Blastochloris tepida: one gene and its partner. The protein of the gene in region 1 interacts with the protein of each later gene in a pairwise test. Links are inferred from orthologs where the notes say so. Each region holds a gene or a part of one and is shown in the gene's direction. Other genes may lie near its edges.

Region 1 (8,688 bases):
CGACGGCACCATCGGCTGCATGGTCAACGGCGCCGGTCTCGCCATGGCGACCATGGACATCATCAAGCTCTATGGCGAGGAGCCGGCCAACTTCCTCGACGTCGGCGGCGGCGCCTCCAAGGAAAAGGTCACCGCGGCGTTCAAGATCATCACCGCCGATCCGAACGTGAAGGGCATCCTGATCAACATCTTCGGCGGCATCATGAAGTGCGACGTGCTGGCCGAGGGCGTCATCGCCGCGGTCAAGGAGGTCGGCCTCAACGTGCCGTTGGTGGTGCGCCTCGAAGGCACCAATGTGGAGAAGGGCAAGGCGATCATCAACGCGTCCGGCCTCAACGTGATCTCGGCCGACGACCTCGACGACGCCGCCCAGAAGATCGTCAGCGCGGTGCGCGGAAAGTGACCGGTGCCGGGCGCGGGCGCTGCGGTGCGGGAACCCCCACCCGGCGCTGACGCGCCGACCTCCCCCTTCCAGGGGGAGGTTGAACGGCACCATGGCTGGTGAAGAGGAGCGGCGGATGATCGAAGCCGTCATGGCGGATCAGGCCTCACCTCCCCCTGCAAGGGGGAGGTCGGCGAGCGACGCTCGCCGGGTGGGGGTCGCCGACGCTCCGCGCTTCAACCGCACGGCGGCGAAGACCGCGCGGGCACGGGCCCTGCGGCTCGAGGCGACCGATGCGGAACGGCGGCTGTGGATGCGGCTTCGCGGTCGCGGAGTCGATGGCGCCACCTTCCGCCGGCAGCATCCGGCCGGCCCGTACGTGCTGGACTTCTTCTGTCCGGCCTTGCGGCTGGCGGTCGAGATCGACGGCGGCCAGCACGGGGAGGCCCGGCAGGCGGCGCGCGATCACCGGCGCACGGTCTGGCTGCAGGAACGTGGCGTCACGGTCCTGCGCTTCTGGAACAATGACGTGACGCAGAACCTCTCCGGCGTGATCGAGACGATCGCGGCGCAGGTGGCTGCGTTGCGGGCCGCTGGACTTTCTTCCACCCGGCGCTGGCGCGCCGACCTCCCCCTGCAGGGGGAGGTGACCCCGATCAACCCTCCGCTCCAGGCGAGAGACGCTGAATGTCCATCCTGATCGACAGCAACACCAAGGTCATCTGCCAGGGCTTCACCGGCAAGAATGGCACCTTCCACTCCGAGCAGGCCATCGCCTACGGCACCAAGATGGTCGGCGGCACCTCGCCCGGAAAGGGCGGCTCGACCCATCTCGGCCTGCCGGTGTTCGACACCGTCGCCGAGGCGCGCGAGGCCACCGGCGCCGATGCCTCGGTGATCTACGTGCCGCCGCCTGGCGCGGCCGACGCCATCTGCGAGGCGATCGATGCCGAGATCCCGCTGATCGTCTGCATCACCGAGGGCATTCCGGTGCTCGACATGGTGCGGGTGCGCCGTGCGCTCGAAGGCTCGAAGTCGCGCCTGATCGGCCCGAACTGCCCGGGCGTGCTGACCGCTGGCGAGTGCAAGATCGGCATCATGCCGGGCAACATCTTCAAGCCGGGCTCGGTCGGCGTGCTGTCGCGCTCCGGCACGCTGACCTATGAGGCGGTGTTCCAGACCTCGCAGGTCGGTCTCGGCCAGTCGACCGCGGTCGGCATCGGCGGCGATCCGGTCAAGGGCACCGAGTTCATCGACATGCTGGAGCTGTTCCTCGCCGACCCCAAGACCGAGTCGATCATCATGATCGGCGAGATCGGCGGCTCGGCCGAGGAAGAGGCGGCGCAGTTCCTGATCGACGAGGCCAAGCGCGGCCGCAGGAAGCCGATGGTCGGCTTCATCGCCGGCGTCACCGCCCCGCCCGGCCGCCGCATGGGCCATGCCGGCGCCATCATCTCCGGCGGCAAGGGCGATGCCGGCAGCAAGATCGCGGCGATGGAAGCCGCCGGCATCAAGGTGTCGCCCTCGCCGGCCCGCCTCGGCAAGACCCTGGTCGAAGTGCTGAAGGGCTGACACGAACTTGGCAAGGCGCCGGCGGCATCCGCCGGCGCCTTTCCGCAGACGGCTCGGCCCAGAGCGGGCCGCACCAGCAACGAGGCCGCTGTCTCAATTGCGGTCCACCCACGGGGCCGTTTCCGGGCGTCCGAAGGGATCGACCGGAAACCGTATGACTGCAAAGCGGGAGCGCCGTGGCGCTCCGGAGGTGTCGCATGGCACGCCAGGACAAGAACAAGCTGCTCGCCCAGACCGCGTTCCTCTCCGGCGGCAGCGCCGCCTATATCGAGGATCTCTACGCCCGCTTCCAGACCGATCCGGCGGGGGTGGAGGCGCAGTGGCGCGACTTCTTCGCCGATCTCGACGAGAACCGCGGCGAGGCCGCGCGCAGCGCCCGCGGCGCCTCGTGGAAGCGCGCCGACTGGCCGGTGCCGGCCAATGGCGAGCTGGTCTCCGCGCTCGACGGCAACTGGTCGGCGCTGGAGAAGACGGTCGGCGAGCGCATCCGCGCCAAATCCGCCGAAGCCAGCCGCGGCGCCGTCATCTCCGAGGAGCAGATCCAGCGCGCCTCGCGCGACTCGGTGCGCGCGATCATGATGATCCGCGCCTTCCGCATGCGCGGCCATCTGCACGCCGACCTCGATCCGCTGGGCATCGCTACCCGCCACGACCATGGCGAGCTCGATCCCGTCTCGTACGGCTTCACCGAGGCCGACTACGACCGCAAGATCTTCATCGACCACGTGCTCGGCCTCGAATTCGCGACCGTGCGCGAGATGCTGGTCATTCTCCGCCGCACCTACTGCCAGACGCTCGGCGTCGAGTTCATGCACATCTCCGATCCGATGGAGAAGGCGTGGATCCAGGAGCGCATCGAGGGTCCGGACAAGGAGATCCACTTCACCCGCGAGGGCAAGCGCGCCATCCTCAACAAGCTGGTGGAGGCCGAGGGCTTCGAGAAGTTCCTCGATGTCAAATACACCGGCACCAAGCGCTTCGGCCTCGACGGCGGCGAGGCGGTGATCCCGGCGATGGAGCAGATCATCAAGCGCGGCGGCCATCTCGGCGTGCGCGAGATCGTGCTCGGCATGGCCCACCGCGGCCGGCTCAACATGCTGGCGCAGGTGATGGGCAAGCCGCACCGCGCGCTGTTCCATGAGTTCAAGGGCGGCTCGTTCCACCCCGACGATGTCGAGGGCTCGGGCGACGTCAAGTATCACCTCGGCGCCTCGTCGGATCGCGAGTTCGACGGCAACAAGGTGCATTTGTCGCTGACGCCGAACCCCTCGCATCTCGAGATCGTCGATCCGGTGGTGCTGGGCAAGGTGCGCGCCAAGCAGGACCAGCTTCACTGCCAGCCGGACGACCGGCGCGCGGTGCTGCCGCTCTTGATCCATGGCGACGCGGCGTTCGCCGGCCAGGGCGTGGTGGCGGAGTGTCTCGGCCTGTCGGGGCTGCGCGGCCACCGCACCGGTGGCTCGATCCACTTCATCGTCAACAACCAGATCGGCTTCACCACCGATCCGCGCTTCTCGCGCTCCTCGCCCTATCCGTCGGACGTGGCGAAGATGGTCGAGGCGCCGGTGCTCCACTGCAATGGCGACGACCCCGAGGCGGTGGTCTATGCCGCGAAGATCGCCACCGAGTTCCGCCAGCGCTTCCAGAAGCCTGTCGTCATCGACATGTTCTGCTACCGGCGCTTCGGCCACAATGAGGGCGACGAGCCGGCCTTCACCCAGCCCTTGATGTACAAGCGCATCCGCTCGCATCCGACGGTGCTGCAGCTCTACGGCAGGAAGCTGGTCGAGGAAGGCGTCGTCACCGACGGCGAGATCGAGAAGATGAAGGCCGACTGGCGCGCCCGGCTCGATGCCGAGTACGAGGCCGGTCAGGCGTTCCGCCCCAACAAGGCCGATTGGCTCGACGGCCGCTGGGCCGGCATCAAGGCGGCCAAGGACGCCGAGGATCCGCGCCGCGGCGATACCGGCGTGCCGGTCGAGACGCTGAAGGAGGTCGGCCTGCGGATCACCGAGGTGCCGGCGGGCTTCCACGTCCACCGCACCATCCATCGCGTGCTCGAAGGCCGCCGCAAGATGATCGAGAGCGGCGAGGGCATCGACTGGGGCATGGCCGAGGCGCTGGCGTTCGGCTCGCTGTGCGTCGAGGGCTACAATGTGCGCCTGTCGGGCCAGGATTCGGAGCGCGGCACCTTCTCGCAGCGCCATTCGGTGCTGACCGACCAGGAGACCGAGGAGCGCTACACGCCGCTCAACCACATCCGCGACGGCCAGGCCCGCTACGAGGTCATCAACTCGATGCTCTCGGAGGAGGCGGTGCTCGGCTTCGAATACGGCTATTCGCTGGCCGAGCCCAACACGCTGGTCGCCTGGGAAGCGCAGTTCGGCGACTTCGCCAATGGCGCGCAGGTGGTGTTCGACCAGTTCCTGTCGGCGGGCGAGCGCAAGTGGTTGCGCATGTCCGGCCTCGTCTGCCTGCTGCCGCACGGCTATGAGGGGCAGGGGCCCGAGCATTCCTCGGCGCGGCTGGAGCGCTATCTGCAGCTCTGCGCCGAGGACAACATGCAGGTCGCCAACTGCTCGACGCCGGCCAACTACTTCCACATCCTGCGCCGGCAGTTGAAGCGCGACTTCAGGAAGCCGCTGATCCTGATGACGCCGAAGTCGCTGCTGCGCCACAAGCGCGTGGTGTCGCATCTCGACGACATGGTGTCGGGCACGTCGTTCCACCGCGTGCTGCTCGACAGCGCCCAGAGCATGCCGACCGATCGCGTCAAGCTGGTCTCCGACGACAAGATCCGCCGCGTCGTGATGTGCTCGGGCAAGGTCTATTACGACCTGTTCGAGGAGCGCGAGCGGCGCGGCGTCGACGACGTCTATTTCCTGCGGCTGGAGCAGCTCTATCCGTTCCCGGCCAAGGCGCTGCTGCACGAGCTGCAGCGCTTCAAGCACGCCGAGATGGTGTGGTGCCAGGAGGAGCCGCGCAACATGGGCGCGTGGTTCTTCGTCGAGCCCTACATCGAATGGATCCTCGGCCAGATCGGGGCGAAGACGCGGCGGCCGCGCTATGTCGGCCGTCCGGCGGCGGCGGCCACCGCCACCGGCCTGATGTCCAAGCACCTCGCGCAGCTCCAGGCGTTCCTCGACGAGGCGCTGGCGGCCTGAGACCGGCGGCAAACCCGCGGCACATATTGGGAGGCGCCCCCGGCGGGCGAAGAAGAGACGATGACGATGGAAATCCGCGTTCCCACGCTCGGCGAGTCGGTCACCGAGGCCACCATCGGCCGCTGGTTCAAGAAGCCCGGCGAGGCGGTTGCCGCCGACGAGCCGCTGGTCGAGCTCGAGACCGACAAGGTCACCGTCGAGGTGCCGGCGCCGGCCGCCGGCGTGCTGGCCGAGGTGCTGGCCAATCCGGGCGACGCCGTCGGCGTCGGCGCGGTGCTGGGCCTGCTGCAGGAAGGGGCCGCCGGCGGCGCCAAGCCGGCGGCGAAGAGCGCGCCTGCGCCCGCGCCTGTCGCCGCGGCCCCGGCCGCGAAGCCCGCCGTCGAGCACGGCCCGGCGGTGCGCCGGCTTGCCGCCGAAAGCGGCATCGATCCGTCAACCGTCGCCGGCACCGGCAAGGACGGCCGCGTCACCAAGGGCGACATGCTGGCCGCCGCCGCCGCGCCTGCGCCGGCCCCCGCCTATGCCCCGGCGCCCGCGCCGGTGCGGGCGCCCGCGCCGGCCGCGCCGATCAAGGTGCGCGCCCCCTCCGCGCCCGACGACAGCGCGCGCGAGGAGCGCGTGCGCATGTCCAAGCTGCGCCAGACCATCGCCCGGCGGCTGAAGGAGGCGCAGAACACCGCCGCCATGCTGACGACGTTCAACGACGTCGACATGAGCGCGGTGATGAACCTGCGCAACGAATACAAGACGCCGTTCGAGAAGAAGCACGGCGCGCGGCTCGGCTTCATGGGTTTCTTCGTCAAGGCCTGCGTGCAGGCGCTGCGCGAGATGCCGGCGGTGAACGCCGAGATCGACGGCGAGGACATCGTCTACAAGAACTATTACCACGTCGGCGTCGCCGTCGGCACCGACAAGGGCCTCGTCGTGCCGGTGGTGCGCGACGCCGACCGCCTCACCATCGCCGAGATCGAGAAGGTGATCACCGCCTACGGCAAGCGCGCCCGCGACGGCCAGCTCACCATCGAGGACATGCAGGGCGGCACCTTCACCATCACCAATGGCGGCGTCTACGGCTCGCTGATGTCGACGCCGATCCTCAACGCACCGCAGTCGGCGATCCTCGGCATGCACCGCATCGAGGAGCGGCCGGTGGTGCGCGGCGGCCAGATCGTGGCGCGGCCGATGATGTATCTGGCGCTGTCCTACGACCACCGCATCATCGACGGCAAGGACGCCGTCACCTTCCTGGTGCGGGTGAAGGAAGCGCTGGAGGATCCGACCCGGCTGGTGCTGGACGTGTGATGGATCCGGAACTTCTTATTTGGTTCCCACGTATCGCGGAATGGGCGCGATCTGTACCGCAAATCAAAGAGGTTTGGGTGTTTGGAAGCCGTGCGCGCGGCAACCATAGACCTGACAGCGATCTTGATGTTGCGGTTGTTATGGCCGACGGGGACGAGGGGCAGAGGTTAGGTAATTGGTTCGCGCTTGCCAAAAATTGGGAAACGGAACTGAGCATGCTGATCTCTGTGAGGGTGGACCTTGATATCGGAGATGCTGATATCGCGACTAGCGTAGTCGCTCCCGCCCTTGCTCGTGAAGGAATTTGCGTGTTCCGCCGAACAATGGAATGATTTCATGACCTACGATCTGATCGTCATCGGCACCGGCCCCGGCGGCTATGTCTGCGCCATCCGCGCCGCCCAGCTCGGCCTCAAGGTCGCGGTGGTCGAGAAGCGCAAGGCGTTCGGCGGCACCTGCCTCAATGTCGGCTGCATCCCGTCGAAGGCGCTGCTGCACGCCTCCGAGCTGTTCGATGAGGCCGGCCACGCCTTCGCCAAGATGGGCATCAAGGTCGGCAAGCCGGCGCTCGACCTCAAGACCATGATGGCCTTCAAGCAGGAGGCGATCGACGGCAACGTCAAGGGCATCGAGTTCCTGCTCAAGAAGAACAAGATCGACAGCTTTCACGGGCTCGGCACCATCCTCGCCCCCGGCCGCGTCCAGGTCACAGCCGAGGACGGCGCGACCCAGGTGCTCGAGGCCGCCGCGATCGTCATTGCCACCGGCTCGGACGTCGCCCAGCTTCCCGGCATCGCCATCGACGAGACCCGCATCGTCTCCTCCACCGGCGCGCTGGCGCTCGATCACGTGCCGGGCAAGCTGGTGGTGGTCGGCGCCGGGGTGATCGGGCTCGAGCTCGGCTCGGTGTGGCGGCGGCTCGGCGCCGAGGTGACGGTGGTCGAGTTCCTCGACCGCATCCTGCCCGGCATGGATTCGGAGGTGTGTCGTCAGTTCCAGCGCATCCTCGAGCGCCAGGGCTTCACCTTCCGCCTCGGCTCCAAGGTCAGCGCCATCGACACTTCGGGCAAACAGCTCAGCCTCACCGTCGAGCCGGCGGCCGGCGGCGAGGCGTCGAAGATCGAGGCCGATGTGGTGCTGGTGGCGATCGGCCGGGTGCCGTTCACCGCCGGGCTGGGGCTTGAGGCGGTAGGCGTGGCGCTCGACCAGAAAGGCCGCGTCGTGGTCGACGAGCATTACGCCACCACCGTGCCCGGCATCTACGCCATCGGCGACGTCATCGCCGGGCCGATGCTGGCGCACAAGGCCGAGGAGGAGGGCGTGGCGGTGGCCGAGCTGCTCGCCGGCCGCGCCGGCCACGTCAATTATGCGGTGATCCCCGGCGTGCTCTACACCGCGCCGGAGGTGGCGACCGTCGGCCGCACCGAGGACGGGCTGAAGAAGGACGGCATCGCCTACAAGGTCGGCAAGTTCCCGTTCACCGCCAATGGCCGCGCCAAGGCCAACCAGCAGACCGAGGGCTTCGTGAAGATCCTGGCCGATGCGGCGACCGACCGGGTGCTCGGCGTCCACATCATCGGCTCGGACGCCGGCAACATGATCGCGGAAGCCGCCATCGCCATGGAGTTCGGCGCGAGCGCCGAGGACATCGCCCGCACCTGCCACGCCCACCCGACGCTGCCGGAGGCGGTGAAGGAGGCGGCGCTGGCGGTCGACAAGCGCGCGCTGCACATCTGACCGGTTTCCGGCCGATCCCGTCGGGATGCCGGACACCGTAAGGCGCGCCTGTCGAAACGGCAGGCCGCGCCCGCCGACGCGGGAAACCGCGTATCGGCACGATTCCGGCGCGGGAGGCCGCGGACGCCATGGACAAATGGTGCCGGTTTTGCTAAGGGCGCGGCCGCGGCGTCGATCCCTGCGCGAAGCCTCTCGCGCAGCGGGGCCGCCGTTCCCGTTTGATCCCGTTTTGACCAGGACCCGAAAGGCACACGCGTGCAGGTCATCGTTCGCGACAATAATGTCGATCAGGCTCTCAAGGCGCTGAAGAAGAAGATGCAGCGCGAGGGCATTTTCCGCGAGATGAAGCTTCGCGGCCACTATGAGAAGCCGTCCGAGAAGAAGGCCCGGGAGAAGGCGGAGGCCGTGCGCCGCGCCCGCAAGCTGGCGCGCAAGCGTGCCCAGCGCGAAGGCCTGCTCCCGAGCAAGCCGAAGGTGCTGCGCCCGGGCATGGGCGGCCCCGGCGGCATGAGCCGCGCGCCGCGCGCCTGA
Region 2 (15,084 bases), 2.9 Mb from region 1 along the record:
TGCCGTTCGTCATCGTCGGCGTGGTCATCCTCCACGTCTGGGCGCTGCACGTCACCGGCCAGACCAATCCGGACAATGTCGACCCCAAGACGCCGGACGACACCGTCCGCTTCACGCCGTTCGCGCTGACCAAGGACGCGGTGGCGATCGGCGTGTGCTTCATCGCCTTCGCCTGGTTCGTGTTCTACGTGCCGAACTATCTCGGCCACGCCGACAACTACATCCCGGCCAATCCGGGCGTGACGCCGGCGCACATCGTGCCGGAATGGTACCTGCTGCCGTTCTACGCCATCCTGCGCGCCGTGCCCGATAAGCTCGGCGGCGTGATCGCGATGTTCGGCGCGCTGATCGTGCTGATGTTCCTGCCGTGGCTCGACGGCTCGAAGGTCAAGTCGGCGGCCTACCGTCCGTGGTACCGGGTGTTCTTCTGGATCTTCGTGGCGGACTGCATCTTCCTCGGCTGGCTCGGCGCCAAGCCGCCGGAAGGCATCTTCCCGACGCTCTCCCAGGTGGCCACGGTCTGGTACTTCGCCCACTTCTTCATCATCATTCCGGCGCTCGGCTATTTCGAAAAGCCGAAACCGCTGCCGGAGTCGATCAGCGAAGCGGTGAGGCTCCGCCACGAGCGGCCAAGCCTCTACGCCCGGCTGATGAATCGCTGAGCGGAGCGGGAGATCTCGACATGACCATCAAGTTCCGCTTCGCGGCCCCGCTCGCCCTGGCGCTCGGCCTGGCCGTCTCGTCCCTGGGTGTCTCCTCCCTGCCGGCGAAGGCGGCGGGCGGCGACACGCCGCACCTGCAGGAGTGGTCGTTCGCCGGCTTCTTCGGCCAGTACGACAAGGACCAGCTCCGGCGCGGCTTCAAGGTGTTCCAGACCGTCTGCGTCTCCTGCCACACCCTCGAGAAGGTGGCGTTCCGCAACCTCGCCGAACCGGGCGGGCCGGAACTGCCGCTGGAGGAGGTGCAGCAGATCGCCGCCGGCTGGCCGATCCAGGTCAAGGACATCAACGACAAGGGCGACCCGATCGAGCGCGCCCCGCGTCTCGCCGACCGCTTCCCCTCGCAGTATGCGAACGAAGCAGCGGCCCGCGTCATGCACAATGGCGCGCTGCCGCCGGACCAGTCGGTGATCGCCAAGGCCCGCACCTTCGAGCGCGGCTTCCCCAACTGGGTCACCGACATCTTCACCCAGTACAATGAGAACGGCGTCGACTACATCGTCGCTCTGCTCAACGGCTACGAGGATGCGCCGGAAGGCTTCAAGGTGCCGGACGGCTCGTTCTACAACAAGTACTTCCCCGGCCACATCATCGGCATGGCGCCGCCGCTGGCCGACGGCCTCGTCACCTATGGCGACGGCACGCCGGAAACCCAGCTCCAGTACTCCAAGGACGTTGCGGCATTCCTGATGTGGGCGGCCGAGCCCTCGCTCGACGTGCGCAAGCGGCTCGGCTGGTACGTGCTGGGCTTCCTGGTGATCTTCGCCGGCCTGCTCTATGCCACCAAATGGACGGTGTGGCGGCAGGTGAAGGGCCACGCCTGATGCGCGGCCGTTCGGCGCCGCGCTGCTGATCGAACCGAGACGGAGGGGCCCGGCGACGGGCCCCTTTTTTCTGTTGTTGCGGAGTAGTTCACATGACCAAAGCCGTGCTGGGGATCATTGGCGGTTCGGGCATCTACGACCTGCCCGGACTGGAGGGCGTCGAGGAGATCGACATCCGCAGTCCGTGGGGCACGCCGTCCTCAAGGCTCAAGCGCGGGCGCATCGGCACGACCGAGATCGTGTTCCTGTCGCGCCACGACGTCGGCCACCGCCTGTCGCCGACCGACATCGACTACCGGGCCAATATCGACTGCCTGAAGCGCGCCGGCGTCACCGACCTCGTGTCGCTGTCGGCCTGCGGCTCGTTCAAGGAAGAGCTGGCGCCGGGCACCTTCGTGCTGGTCGACCAGTTCGTCGACCGCACCACGCGCCGCGCCTCCTCGTTCTTCGGCCGCGGCTGCGTCGCCCATGTCTCGATGGCCCATCCGGTGGCGCCGAAGCTGGTGGAGCGCGTCGCCGCCGCCGCCGCCGCCGAGGGCATCGCGGCGGTGAAGGGCGGCACCTATGTGTGCATGGAGGGGCCGCAGTTCTCCACGCTGGCCGAGAGCCTCAGCTACAAGGCCGCCGGCTATGACGTGATCGGCATGACCAACATGCCCGAGGCCAAGCTCGCCCGCGAGGCCGAGATCTCGTATGCCAGCGTGTGCATGGTCACCGACTACGACTGCTGGCACCCCGACCACGACGCCGTCACCGTCACCGACATCATCCGCGTGCTGACCGAGAACGCCGAGAAGGCGAAGCGGCTGGCCGGGCGGCTGGCGCGCGACTTCCCGGCCGAGCACGAGCGCTGCCCGATCGGCTCCGACCGGGCGCTCGACCACGCCATCATCACCGCGCCCGACGCCCGCGATCCGCTGCTGCTCGGCAAGCTCGACGCGGTGGCCGGGCGCGTGCTGAAGAGCGCGTGAGACGAAGACACAAGACGGGGGCGTGCCGCGCGCGGCGGCACCGACACGACGAGGGGGACCCAGCATGAATCTCAAGGATTCGATCCGCACCATTCCCGACTATCCCAAGCCGGGCATCCTGTTTCGCGACATCACCACGCTGCTCGGCAGCGCCAAGGCGTTCCGCCAGGCGGTCGACGAGCTGGTGCAGCCCTGGGCCGGCGACAAGATCGACAAGGTGGCGGGCATCGAGGCGCGCGGCTTCATCATCGGCGGCGCGGTGGCCCACCAGCTCTCGGCCGGCTTCGTGCCGATCCGCAAGAAGGGCAAGCTTCCGCACCAGACCGTGCGCATGGCCTACGCCCTCGAATACGGCACCGACGAGATGGAGATGCACGTCGATGCGGTGATCGCCGGCGAGCGGGTGATCCTGGTCGACGACCTGATCGCCACCGGCGGCACGGCGGCCGGCGCCGTCAACCTGCTGCGCAACATGGGCGCCAATGTCGTGGCGGCGTGCTTCATCGTCGACCTGCCCGACCTCGGCGGCCGCCAGAAGCTCGAGGCGCTCGACGTGCCGGTGCGCACGCTCACCGCCTTCGAGGGGCACTGAGACGCGCATCGTAGGGCGCAATAGCGAAGCGTATTGCGCCGCTCCCACACGCCGACCCGGCATCCCGGTCTTGGCGGAATACGCTACGCTATTCCGCCCTACCGCGCTCGGCCGGGATGACGAGGCCCCCGCTGTCGTCCCGGGCAAGCGGCGAAGCCGCGCGAGCAACTGTCATGCGGTTTTGGGGTCTCGCCAGGGTTTGTTGTCTCGAATCATGGCGTTGAGGATGGTCAGGAGCTTTCTGGCGATGGCGATGAGGGCGACCTTGGCGGGTTTTCCGCGGGCTTTGAGGTCGGCGTAGAGCTGTTTGGCCCACGGGTTCCAGTGGATGGCGGCGAAGGCGGCGAGATAGCAGGCGCGCTTGAGCGCGCGGCGTCCGGCCTCGATATGGGCCGGCCGCCGCGCTTTGCCGCTGTCGTTGCGATAGGGTGCGCAGCCGCCGATGGCACCGGCTTGGCGGGGGGTGAACCGGCCGAGTTCGGGAGCTTCTGCGAGCAGGACGCGGGCCGTCTTGGTGGCGATCCCCGGCACCGAGGTGATGATCTTGGCCTTGGCGTCCATCGCCGGATCGGCGGCGATCAACGCCTCGATGGCCTGTTCGGCCGCGGCGACGGTCTCGCGCAGGGCGGCGATTTCGGCATCGAGCCGGGCGGTGATGGCCGCCAGGGTGGGGTGGGCCTTGCGGTTCTCGAGGCGGCGGATGTCGGCCTCGGCGCGGGTGATTTCGCGCACCCAGGCGGTCAGGTCGCTCTGCGCTTGCGAGGGCTCCGGGAACGGCCGGCAGGGGTGATGCAGCATGAAGGCGCGGATGATGCGGGCGTCGAGCGGATCGCTCTTGGCGCGCTGGCCGCAGGCCTTGGCGAACTGGCGGCAGCGCCAGCTGTCGACCTGCAGCACGGTGAGGCCGGCCTCGCGCAGCACCGCGACCGCCAGGCGTTCATAGCCGCCGGTCGGCTCCAGGCCGGCGGTGGTGAGCCCGGCCTTCACCAGGCGCCTGGCCAAGCGCTGGAGAGCCGCGGGGGTGTTATCGACGCGCTCGACCTTGGTGTCGTCGAAGGCGATGTCGAGCCAGTCCTTGGAGACATCGATGCCCACAAGGTGGGTGGCAAGCGGCGTCGGGTGTGGCAGCATGGCAAGCATCCCAGGCTTGGAAGCGGGGTCAAAAGCCCCGTGCAACTGTTCGGGTTGGCTTGGGACGGACGGCCGCTTCTGCTCGCGACGGCCTCGAAGGCTCACCCGGGACACGGCGTGCCGCCCGCACCGGCTCGGGGTGGCCACCCCGAGCCGGTGCACCCATCAAAGCACAGTTCGCCGTTCCAACCCGGGACCGTGCGCCGGAAGGGGGCGTCCCTTTTCCGGAAAACGATCCCGGCTCTCGGCTCACGCCTCGGCCGGGATGACAAAGCCCCGCTGTCGTCCCGGGCAAGGGCCGCAGGCCCGCGACCCGGGACCGTGCGCCGGAAGGGGGCGTCCCTTTCCGGAAAACGATCCCGGCTCTCGGCTCACGCCTCGGCCGGGATGACGATGCCCCGCTGTCGTCCCGGGCAAGCGGCAAAGCCGCGCGACCCGGGACCGTGCGCCGGAAATGGGCCCTTTTCCGGAGGACGATCCCGGCTCTCGCTGACGCTCGGCCGGGATGACGAAGCCCCCGCTGTCGTCCCGGGCAAGCGGCAAAGCCGCGCGACCCGGGACCGCGCGCCGGAAGTTGTCCCTCCTCCGGAAAACGATCCCGGCTCTCGCTCACGCTCGGCCGGGATGACAAAGCCCAAGCGACAACGCGCCCTCGCCCGCGCGCCGGCGGTTCAAATTGCCGCAGCGACACCTGACGCAACGCCGGGAACCGGCCCTTCCACGACACGTTGACCGTCCAGATGACCCAGGCCGAGCCTGTGTTGCCCCCTGGCCGGCGCACCCGTGCGCGGGCCGCCAACTCGATGTCGCCATCGAGCTGACCAACACGAGGTGCCCATGCGAATTGCCCAGATCGCGCCGCTGATGGAAAGCGTTCCGCCGCGTCTCTATGGCGGCACCGAGCGCGTCGTCCACTATCTCACCGAAGCCCTGGTCGATCTCGGACACGAGGTGACGCTGTTCGCCAGCGGCGACTCGATCACCCGCGCCGAACTCGTGGCGTGCACGCGCGAGGGCCTGCGGCATGCGTCCAACGTCAAGGATCCGCTGCCGCACGCCATGCTGATGCTCGACCGCGTGCGCGCCCGCGCGCCCGGCTTCGACATCCTGCATTTCCACACCGAGGTGCTGCACTTCCCGCTGTTCAACGACCAGCCGCGCCGCACGGTGACGACTTTGCACGGCCGCCAGGATCTGCCGGATCTCGCCGCGCTCTATCGCGGCTTCCCCGACATGCCGCTTGTCGCCGTCTCCGAGCACCAGCGCGCGCCGATCCCCGACGCCAATGTCGTCGCCACCGTCCATCACGGCCTGCCGAAGGATCTGTTCGCGCCGACCTTCGAGCCGCGCGGCGGCTATCTCGCCTTCGTCGGCCGCATGTCGCCGGAGAAGGGGCCGCTCGCCGCCATCCGGTTGGCGCGCGAGCTCGGCCTGCCGCTGCGCATGGCCGCCAAGATCGACAAGGCCGACGAGAGCTATTTCCGCGAGGTGGTGCGGCCCGAGATCGCCTATGACGGCGGCATCGAGTTCGTCGGCGAGATCAGCGACCGCGACAAGGCACGCTTCATCGGCGAGGCGCAGGCGCTGCTGTTCCCGGTCGACCGCTCCGAGCCGTTCGGGCTGGTGATGATCGAGGCCATGGCCTGCGCCACGCCGCTCCTGGCGTTCCGCGTCGGCTCGGTGCCCGAGGTGATCGAGGACGGCATCACCGGCCGCATCGTCACCGAGTTCGAGGAGGCGCTGCTGGCGCTGCCCGAGGTGGTGGCGCTCGACCGCCGGCGCATCCGCGCCCGCTTCGAGGCCCGCTTCACCGCCGAGCGCATGGCCAGCGACTATCTCGAAATCTACCGCGCCCTCGGGCGCGCGGCGCGCCTGCCCGCCCCCGCCCACCTCGAAGCCGCGTGGCCGCCGCCCGCGGTGGCGGCGCGGCCCAACGAGGTGCATGCGCCCTGACCTACCCCTTCTCCGCGGCGCCTCTCCTGGCTCCGCGGAGAAGCAGGCTTGAAGCCATCATCCTTGCTTTCTCCATCCTTGCTTTCTCCGCCCGCTTGGGCGAGGTGAGCGCCATGCTCACCATCGACTCCATCACGCTGCGCGTCGCGGGCCGGGTGCTCCTGGAGAACGCCTCGGCCCAGATCCCGACCGGCGGCCATGTCGGGCTGGTCGGCCGCAACGGTGCCGGCAAGACCACGCTGTTCCGCGCCATCTGCGGCGAGCACCCGACCGACACCGGCCGCATCGCGCTGCCGCCGCGCGCCCGCATCGGCCGGGTGGCGCAGGAGGCGCCTTCCGGCCCCGAGGCACTGATCGACGTGGTGCTGGCGGCCGATGTCGAGCGCGCCGCGCTGATGGCCGAGAGCGCGACCGCCACCGACCCCCACCGCATCGCCGAGATCGAGACGCGGCTCGCCGACATCGGCGCCCACTCCGCCCCGGCGCGCGCGGCGCGCATCCTCGCCGGCCTGGGGTTCGACGAGGCGGCGCAGCAGCGCCCGTGCTCGGACTTCTCCGGCGGCTGGCGCATGCGCGTGGCGCTCGCCGCCGTGCTGTTCGCCGAGCCGGACCTGCTGCTGCTCGACGAGCCGACCAACTATCTCGACCTCGAAGGCACGCTGTGGCTGCAGGACTATCTCGCCCGCTATCCCCACACCGTCGTCATCATCAGCCATGACCGCGACCTGCTCGATCAGGCGGTCGACTGGACGCTGCATCTCGGCGAAGGGCGCCTCACGCTGTGGCGCGGCGGCTATTCGGCGTTCGAGCGCCAGCGCGCCGAGAAGCAGATGCTCGACGCCAGGATGAAGAAGCGCCAGGAGGCCCAGCGCAAGCACCTGCAGGCCTTCGTCGACCGCTTCCGCTACAAGGCGACCAAGGCGCGCCAGGCGCAGTCGCGCCTGAAGATGCTGGAGAGACTGGCGCCGCTGGCGGTGGCGGTGAACGAGGAGTCGGTGCCGATCGTCATTCCGGCGCCGGCCCGCCTGCCCTCGCCGCCGATCCTGGCGCTCGATCAGGTCTCGGTCGGCTACGCGCCCGAGAAGCCGGTGCTGCGCAGCCTCGATCTGCGTATCGACACCGACGACCGCATCGCGCTGCTCGGCTCCAACGGCAACGGCAAGTCGACGCTGGCCAAGCTGATCACCGGGCGCCTTGCCCCGCTGTCAGGCCGCATGACGGTCGCCGACAAGCTGGAGATCGCCTATTTCGCCCAGCACCAGCTCGACGAGCTCAGGCCCAAGGAGAGCCCCTACCAGCACGTGCGCACGCTGATGCCAATGGCGGCCGAATCCGACGTGCGCGCCCGCACCGCCCAGATCGGCTTCTCCGGCGAGCGCGCCGACACGCCCGTGGAGAAGCTGTCTGGCGGCGAGAAGGCGCGGCTGCTGCTCGGGCTCGCCACCTTCCGCAAGCCGCATCTTCTGGTGCTCGACGAGCCGACCAACCATCTCGACGTCGATGCCCGCGACGCGCTGGCCAACGCCATCAACGACTTTCCCGGCGCGGTGATCCTGATCTCGCACGACCGCCATTTGATCGCCGCCACCGTCGACCGGCTGTGGCTGGTCGCCGACGGCACGGTGACCAATTTCGACGGCGACCTCGACGACTATCGCAAGCTGGTGCTGTCGCGCGCCGCGGGCGACGCCGCGCCGAAGCAGGCGGCCGACAAGGGCCCGTCGCGGGCGGAGGAGCGGCGCTCGGCGGCCGAGCGGCGCTCGGCGGCGGCCCCCATCAAGAAGCGCGTCACCGCGGCGGAGAAGGAGATCGCCGCGCGCGAGACCGAGATCGCCGAGATCGACGCGACGCTGGCGAACGGCGACATCTACACGCGCGATCCGGCCAAAGCGGCGAAGCTGTCGAAGCGCCGGGCGGATGCCGCGACCGCGCTTGCCGCCGCCGAGGAAGCGTGGCTGGAGGCCACCGCCGAATACGAGGCGGCGATCAGCGGGTGACACGCGCAGCGCGGCCGGGGGGAGTGTCGCTCAAGGGTGGAATAGCGAAGCGTATTCCACCCACCACTCCGGGGCCGCGTCATCCCGGACGGCGCGCAGCGCCGAGCCGGGATCGTCCTCAAGAAAAGACACCCCATCCTGCGCACGGTCCCGGGTCGCGCGCGCTGTGCGCGCTTGCCCGGGACGACAGCCTCGGCCTCGTCATCCCGGGCGAGCAAAGCGAGCAACTGTCATGCGGTTTTGGGGTCTCGCCAGGGTTTGTTGTCTCGAATCATGGCGTTGAGGATGGTCAGGAGCTTTCGAGCGATGGCGATGAGGGCGACCTTGGCGGGTTTTCCGCGGGCTTTGAGGTCGGCGTAGAGCTGTTTGGCCCACGGGTTCCAGTGGATGGCGGCGAAGGCGGCGAGATAGCAGGCGCGCTTGAGCGCGCGGCGTCCGGCCTCGATATGGGCCGGCCGCCGCGCTTTGCCGCTGTCGTTGCGATAGGGTGCGCAGCCGCCGATGGCACCGGCTTGGCGGGGGGTGAACCGGCCGAGTTCGGGAGCTTCTGCGAGCAGGACGCGGGCCGTCTTGTTGGCGATCCCCGGCACCGAGGTGATGATCTTGGCCTTGGCGTCCATCGCCGGATCGGCGGCGATCAACGCCTCGATGGCCTGTTCGGCCGCGGCGACGGTCTCGCGCAGGGCGGCGATTTCGGCATCGAGCCGGGCGGTGATGGCCGCCAGGGTGGGGTGGGCCTTGCGGTTCTCGAGGCGGCGGATGTCGGCCTCGGCGCGGGTGATTTCGCGCACCCAGGCGGTCAGGTCGCTCTGCGCTTGCGAGGGCTCCGGGAACGGCCGGCAGGGGTGATGCAGCATGAAGGCGCGGATGATGCGGGCGTCGAGCGGATCGCTCTTGGCGCGCTGGCCGCAGGCCTTGGCGAACTGGCGGCAGCGCCAGCTGTCGACCTGCAGCACGGTGAGGCCGGCCTCGCGCAGCACCGCGACCGCCAGGCGTTCATAGCCGCCGGTCGGCTCCAGGCCGGCGGTGGTGAGCCCGGCCTTCACCAGGCGCCTGGCCAAGCGCTGGAGAGCCGCGGGGGTGTTATCGACGCGCTCGACCTTGGTGTCGTCGAAGGCGATGTCGAGCCAGTCCTTGGAGACATCGATGCCCACAAGGTGGGTGGCAAGCGGCGTCGGGTGTGGCAGCATGGCAAGCATCCCAGGCTTGGAAGCGGGGTCAAAAGCCCCGTGCAACTGTTCGGGTTGGCTTGGGACGGACGGCCGCTTCTGCTCGCGACGGCCTCGAAGGCTCACCCGGGACACGGCGTGCCGCCCGCACCGGCTCGGGGTGGCCACCCCGAGCCGGTGCACCCATCAAAGCACAGTTCGCCGTTCCAACCCGGGATCGTCGTCCGGAAAAGCCCCCCTTCCGGAACCTACGGTATTCATGGTTCTGAATCGCCTGGGCCGAGAGAGATCGAGCCGAAACGCGATCTCTTTCGGCGTGACTTGCGCCTGCGGCGTCTGGCACAAGCCCGCCGTCGTCATGGCCGGGCTTGTCCCGGCCATCCACGTCTTTGTTTTCAAATAGGTTTTCAAGACGTGGATGCCCGCGACAAGCGCGGGCATGACGAGTTCAATCCTGCGGCCCCCGGTGACTGCCGATCCACCGCGTTCTCGATGAGACATCCGCAGCCTGTCCATTAAGCCATTGATGGCTCAGCACAGAATCAGATCCGTGAACGCCGTAGCTTCCGGAACACGGTCCCGGGTCGCGCGCGCTGTGCGCGCTTGCCCGGGACGACAAGCCCCTGATGCCCGGAACGACCAAGCCCGCTCAATGCCTCGGCGCCGGCTTGCCCTTCTTCTTCTCCGGCTCGGGCGCGGCCTCCACCGATTTCAGGCGGCCGGCCTCGAAGCGGTAGATGCCCGGCCGGGCGCCGGCGGTCGAGACCATCGTCACCACCCGCACGCCCTGGGCGTCGCCGATCTCGACCCGGTCGAACGGCCCGACGAGCCGCACCACCTCGCACTCGGTGAGGCCGAAATCGAGCTTGCTCGGCGCATTGCCCTCGGCCGCCTCGCCGCAAGCCCCCTCGGCGCTGACCAGCTCGCCGGGCGGCACCGGCCCGCTGCCGCCCGCGGCCCCCGCGCCGCGCGCCGGCACGGTGCCCTCCCCGGCGCAGCCGGCGAGCAGCACGGCCGCCACGACAGCCAAACCCGAAAAAGAAACCGACCCGAAACGAACCGTCATTGCCGTCCGACCCGTATTGAGAATTGCCGCCCAGTCGGGCGGCCGGCAGGTTTGCGCCAATCGGCTCACCGCTGCAACCTCAGCCCTTGCGCTCCCAGCGGCCGGCCTCGTCCTGGCGCCAATAGGTCACCTCGTGGCCGGCGGCCTTCAGCGCCGTCCAGCGGCCGCGGGCGCTCGCGACCGCCTCGTCGTCATTGCCGTCGAACAGGAAGACCGCCCGCGCATAGGGCGCATAGGCGGCGGGATCGTCGAGCTCGGCGCCGTCGACCAGGAAGCGCACGCTCGCGCCATTGGGGTTGGTGGGGGCGGTGGTGAGCAGGATCGGCTGGTCGGCGGCGTCGCGGTCGCCGGCCGGGCCGTGCGGCAGGAAGCTCTCGTCGTCATAGGTCCACAGATGGGCATCGAGCGCCGCCACCCGCTCGGCGGAGGCCGCCTGCACCACCACTCGCCAGCCGCGCTCCAGGCACTTGGCCAAGAGCGGCGGCAGCACCTGCTCCAGGGTGCGCCGCTGCAGATGGTAGAACAGAACCTCGGTCATCCGGCCTCGCCCCTCCGTCCCGCCGACGATCACCCCTCCTCGTAGACGTCGGCGATCAGCCGGTCGAGCAGGCGCACGCCCCAGCCCGGGCCCCAGCTCTTGTTGATGTCGCTGGCCGGCGCGCCCATGCCGGTGCCGGCGATGTCGAGATGCGCCCACGGCGTGCCGTCGACGAAGCGCTGCAGGAACTGCGCGGCGGTGATCGAGCCGGCATTGCGGCCGCCGGTGTTCTTCATGTCGGCGAACTTGGAGTCGATCAGCTTGTCGTAATCGCTGCCGAGCGGCATGCGCCACACTCGCTCGCCGGTGGCGAGGCCGGCGGCGGTGAGCTTGTCGGCCAGCGTGTCGTCATTGGTGAACAGGCCGGCATGCTCGTGGCCGAGCGCCACCAGGATGGCGCCGGTCAGCGTGGCGAGGTCGATGATCGCGGCCGGCTTGAAGCGGTCCTTGACGTACCACAGCGCGTCGGCCAGCACGAGCCGGCCCTCGGCGTCGGTGTTGATGATCTCGATGGTCTGGCCCGACATCGACTTGACGATGTCGCCGGGCCGCTGCGCCTCGGCGTCGGGCATGTTCTCGACGAGGCCGATCACCCCCACCGCGTCGACCTTGGCCTTGCGCGCGGCCAGCGCGTGCATCAGGCCGACGACGCAGGCGGCGCCCGCCATGTCGCCCTTCATCTCCTCCATGCTCGCCGCCGGCTTGATCGAGATGCCGCCGGAATCGAACGTCACGCCCTTGCCGACGAAGGCGACCGGCTTGCTCTCGTGCTGTTTGTTCTCACCTTGCTTGCCCTCGCCCTGCGTACCCTTCCAGCGCATCACTACGAGGCGCGCCTCGTGCTGCGAGCCCTGGGCGACGCCGAGCAGCGCGTTCATGCCGAGCTTCTTCATCGCCTTGGGGTCGAGCACCTCGACCTCGACGCCGAGCTTGGACAGCGCCTCGGCGCGGTGGGCGAACTCCGGCGGATGCAGCACGTTCGGCGGCTCGTTGACGAGGTCGCGGGCGAGGATGACGCCGTTCGCCACCGGCTCCTTGGCCCGCCACGCCTTCTTGGCGGCGCCGTCATCGGCGCAGACCAGATTGATGCGGGCCCGGCTCGTCCCCTCCTCCTCCTCGTCCTCCTTCTTCTTGGTCTTGTAGCGGTCGAAGGCATAGGCGCGCAGCGTCAGACCGAGTGCGAACTCGGCGATGTCGGCTGGCGTGAACTCGCCGCCCGGCCGCTCCAGCACCACCGTCACCTCCCTGGCGGCGGCCGGCAGCTTGCCCATCACCGCGCCGCCGAGCTTGAGCAGGTCGGCTGGCTTCAGCTCCGCCACGGCACCGAGCCCCACCACGATCAGCCGCTCGGCGGCGAGGCCCGCCGGCGCCAGCACGTCGAGCGTCGCCGCGAGCTTGCCCTTGAAGCGGGCGGCGGTGGCGGCCCGCGCGATCAGGCCCGCCGCCGGCTCCAGCGCGGCGCGGGCGGCCGGCCCGGTCTCCAGGCGGTCGTCGACGAACACGACGAGAATGCCGTCCTCGGCGGCAGCCGGCGGCTTGGCGAAGGTGATCTTGGGCATATGCGACATGGAACGCTCCAGCGGGGAATCCCTAAGCAATACGGCGCAGTGTGCCGAAATGGCAACAGGTGCGGAAAAGCGTTGCCGCAGGCGGAACCGCCGCCCCGCTGGCGCCTCAAACGCGCTCTAATCGGCGCAGATTCAGGACCGAAGGGTGACCGCGTTGAGGCTGGGACTGCACCGCATCGAGCTCTACGTGCTGCGGATGACCAGCTCGGCGTTCGTGATGGTTCTCGTCACCCTCACCGGCGTCATCTGGGTCACCCAGGCGTTGCGCGAGTTCGATCTGCTCACCTCCAAGGGGCAGACGGTGATCGTGTTCTTCGTCGTCACCGGCCTGTCGCTGCCGCTGCTGTTCCTGGTGATCGCGCCGATCGCGCTGTTTCTGGCGGTCATCTTCACCTACAACCGGCTGGGCTCGGACTCCGAGCTGATCGTGATGACCTCGGCCGGCATGTCGCCGACGCACGTGGTGCGGCCGATCGTGCTGCTGGCCTGCGCGGTGGCGGTGGTGGTGGGGGCGATGAGCATCCACCTCGCCCCGGCCTCCATGCGCCTGCTGCGCCAGGAGATCACCAAGATCCGCGCCGACGTGGTGGCCAACATCGTCCAGCCGGGCCGCTTCACCTCGGTGGAGAAGAACCTCACCTTCCACATCCGCGCCCGTCAGGCCAATGGCGAGCTGCGCGGCCTGCTGGTCGCCGACCGGCGCGACCCCAACCAGGAGATGATCTATCTGGCCGAGCGCGGCCAGATCATCGATTCGGGGGACGGCATGTTCCTGGTCCTGCAGGACGGCAGCCTGCAGCGCCGCACCAAGAAGGACCAGGATACCTCGATCGTGTTCTTCGAGCGCTACGCCTTCGACCTGTCGCAGTTCTCCGGCGAGCCGGCGGCAATTCATTATAAACCACGTGAGCGCACACTCTCGGACCTGATGTCCCCCGATCCGGCCGATCCGTACTTCCAGATGCAGCCCGGACGGTTCCGGTCGGAGATTCACGAGCGGCTGACGGCTCCGCTCTACCCGTTGGCGTTTGTGATGTGTGCGTTCGCGTTTCTCGGACAGGCCCGCTCGACCCGCGAGGGACGCAGCGCCGCGGCGGTGGCCGCGGTGGCCGCCACCGGCGTGCTGCGGCTCCTCGGGTTCGCCGTCACCGGCCTGACCGTGCGCTCGGCGGCCTTCGTGCCGCTGATGTACCTGCTGCCGATCTCGGCCATCGCGCTGGGCTATCTCGCCGGCTCCGGCCGGCTGGAGGTCGCCGGCGCCTCCGCCCTCGACCGGATCGGCAGCGCGGTGTCCAGCCAGCTCGGGCGGCTCATCCGCCCGATGCGGGCGTGAGGGGGCGCGCATGATCGGCCGCACCCTCGGCATCTATTTCGCGCGGCGCTTCATGGAAGCGCTGATCATGGTGTTCCTGGGGTCGGCGCTGCTGATCGCGGTGGTCGATTTCGTCGAGATGCTGCGGCGGACCGGCGACACGCCGAAGGCCACCGTGCTGCTGTTGGCCCAGCTCACGCTGTCGCGCGTGCCCTCGCTGGTCGAGCAGATGCTGCCCTTCGCCATCCTGTTCGCGGCGATGGGCAGCTTCCTGATGCTGTCGCGCCGGCTGGAACTGGTGGTCACCCGCGCCGCCGGCGTGTCGGTGTGGCAGTTCACCTTCCCGGCGGTGGCCTGCAGCCTCGCGGTGGGGCTGTTCGCCACCGTCCTCTACAACCCGGTGGCGGCGGCGCTGAAGGAGCACGCCAGCACGCTGGAGGCCGACATCTTCGGCGGCCGCTCGCTGTTCTTCCAGGGCGGCGGCGAGGGCGACATCTGGCTGCGCCAGTCGAGCGAATCGGGCCCGGCGATCCTCAATGCCAAGGCGGCGGCCGAGTACGGGCGCCGCCTCACCGGCGTCATCGTGCTGACGCTGGATGCCAACGGCCAGCTGCAGGAGCGCATCGAGGCCGCCACCGCCCGCCTCGAGGACCGCGCCTGGATTCTCGAAACGGTGCGAATCTTCTCCGCCACCACGCAGCCGCGCAGCCTCGACACCTACCGGCTCGCCACCACCCTGACCGCAGATCAGGTGCGCGATTCGCTCTCCAAGGCCGATTCGGTGTCGTTCTGGGATCTGCCCGACGCCATCGTCGCCGCCCGCGAGGCCGGCCTGTCGCCTGCGCGCTTCCAGCTTCAGTATCAGAGCCTTATGGCTAGGCCTCTGCTGTTCCTGGCAATGGTGATGATCGCCGCCGCGGTGAGCCTCAGGTTCTTCCGGATCGGCGGGATCGCCCCGATGATTCTGAGTGGCGTGGTCGCCGGCTTTCTGCTTTATGTCGGCTCCGAACTCGCTGAAGATCTCGCTTCGGCGGGAATGATTGGTGTTGTGCCTGCGGCCTGGGGTCCGGCCGCAGCGACGGTGTTGCTGGGCTTCATGGTGCTGCTTCAGCAGGAGGATGGGTGATGACGGATCGGGGTCGACCGCCGCATCCCTCCGGAGGAACCGGCACCGAAGCCGGTCTGGCGCTGGTGCGCACGCTCCTGCTCGGCACGGCCGCGGGCGCGCTCGCGCTCGCCTCGAG

What was found.
Region 2: the proteins of BLTE_RS15405 (region 1) and BLTE_RS02115 interact in binary tests that used the Escherichia coli proteins (3 or more experiments, as listed by UniProt). The link is inferred for Blastochloris tepida from one-to-one orthologs.

Annotation. Positions count from the first base shown.
Region 1 is NZ_AP018907.1:3,391,468-3,400,155, reverse strand. Bases 1,812-5,318 are described here. They hold BLTE_RS15405 (2-oxoglutarate dehydrogenase E1 component), read left to right. Parts: upstream 1,812-2,151; coding sequence 2,152-5,118; downstream 5,119-5,318. Other genes in these bases: odhB (2-oxoglutarate dehydrogenase complex dihydrolipoyllysine-residue succinyltransferase), read left to right, coding at 5,179-5,318; sucD (succinate--CoA ligase subunit alpha), read left to right, coding at 1,812-1,954. In the rest of the region: sucC (ADP-forming succinate--CoA ligase subunit beta), read left to right, coding at 1-403; BLTE_RS15415 (endonuclease domain-containing protein), read left to right, coding at 519-1,082; more of sucD, read left to right, coding at 1,070-1,811; more of odhB, read left to right, coding at 5,319-6,420; BLTE_RS15395 (nucleotidyltransferase domain-containing protein), read left to right, coding at 6,420-6,752; lpdA (dihydrolipoyl dehydrogenase), read left to right, coding at 6,757-8,157; rpsU (30S ribosomal protein S21), read left to right, coding at 8,413-8,688. UniProt on the Escherichia coli protein: E1 component of the 2-oxoglutarate dehydrogenase (OGDH) complex which catalyzes the decarboxylation of 2-oxoglutarate, the first step in the conversion of 2-oxoglutarate to succinyl-CoA and CO(2).
Region 2 is NZ_AP018907.1:464,913-479,996, reverse strand. Bases 5,874-8,745 are described here. They hold BLTE_RS02115 (ABC-F family ATP-binding cassette domain-containing protein), read left to right. Parts: upstream 5,874-6,303; coding sequence 6,304-8,187; downstream 8,188-8,745. Other genes in these bases: BLTE_RS02110 (IS110 family RNA-guided transposase), read right to left, coding at 8,418-8,745; BLTE_RS02120 (glycosyltransferase family 4 protein), read left to right, coding at 5,874-6,190. In the rest of the region: BLTE_RS02145 (cytochrome b), read left to right, coding at 1-662; BLTE_RS02140 (cytochrome c1), read left to right, coding at 683-1,543; BLTE_RS02135 (S-methyl-5'-thioadenosine phosphorylase), read left to right, coding at 1,636-2,514; BLTE_RS02130 (adenine phosphoribosyltransferase), read left to right, coding at 2,579-3,106; BLTE_RS02125 (IS110 family RNA-guided transposase), read right to left, coding at 3,278-4,246; more of BLTE_RS02120, read left to right, coding at 5,075-5,873; more of BLTE_RS02110, read right to left, coding at 8,746-9,386; BLTE_RS02105 (hypothetical protein), read right to left, coding at 9,543-9,797; BLTE_RS02100 (hypothetical protein), read right to left, coding at 10,006-10,377; BLTE_RS02095 (DNA polymerase III subunit chi), read right to left, coding at 10,502-10,960; BLTE_RS02090 (leucyl aminopeptidase), read right to left, coding at 10,990-12,528; LPS export ABC transporter permease LptF, read left to right, coding at 12,674-13,861; LPS export ABC transporter permease LptG, read left to right, coding at 13,872-14,966; BLTE_RS02075 (LPS-assembly protein LptD), read left to right, coding at 14,966-15,084. UniProt on the Escherichia coli protein: Genetic data indicate it may be involved in ribosome assembly or function.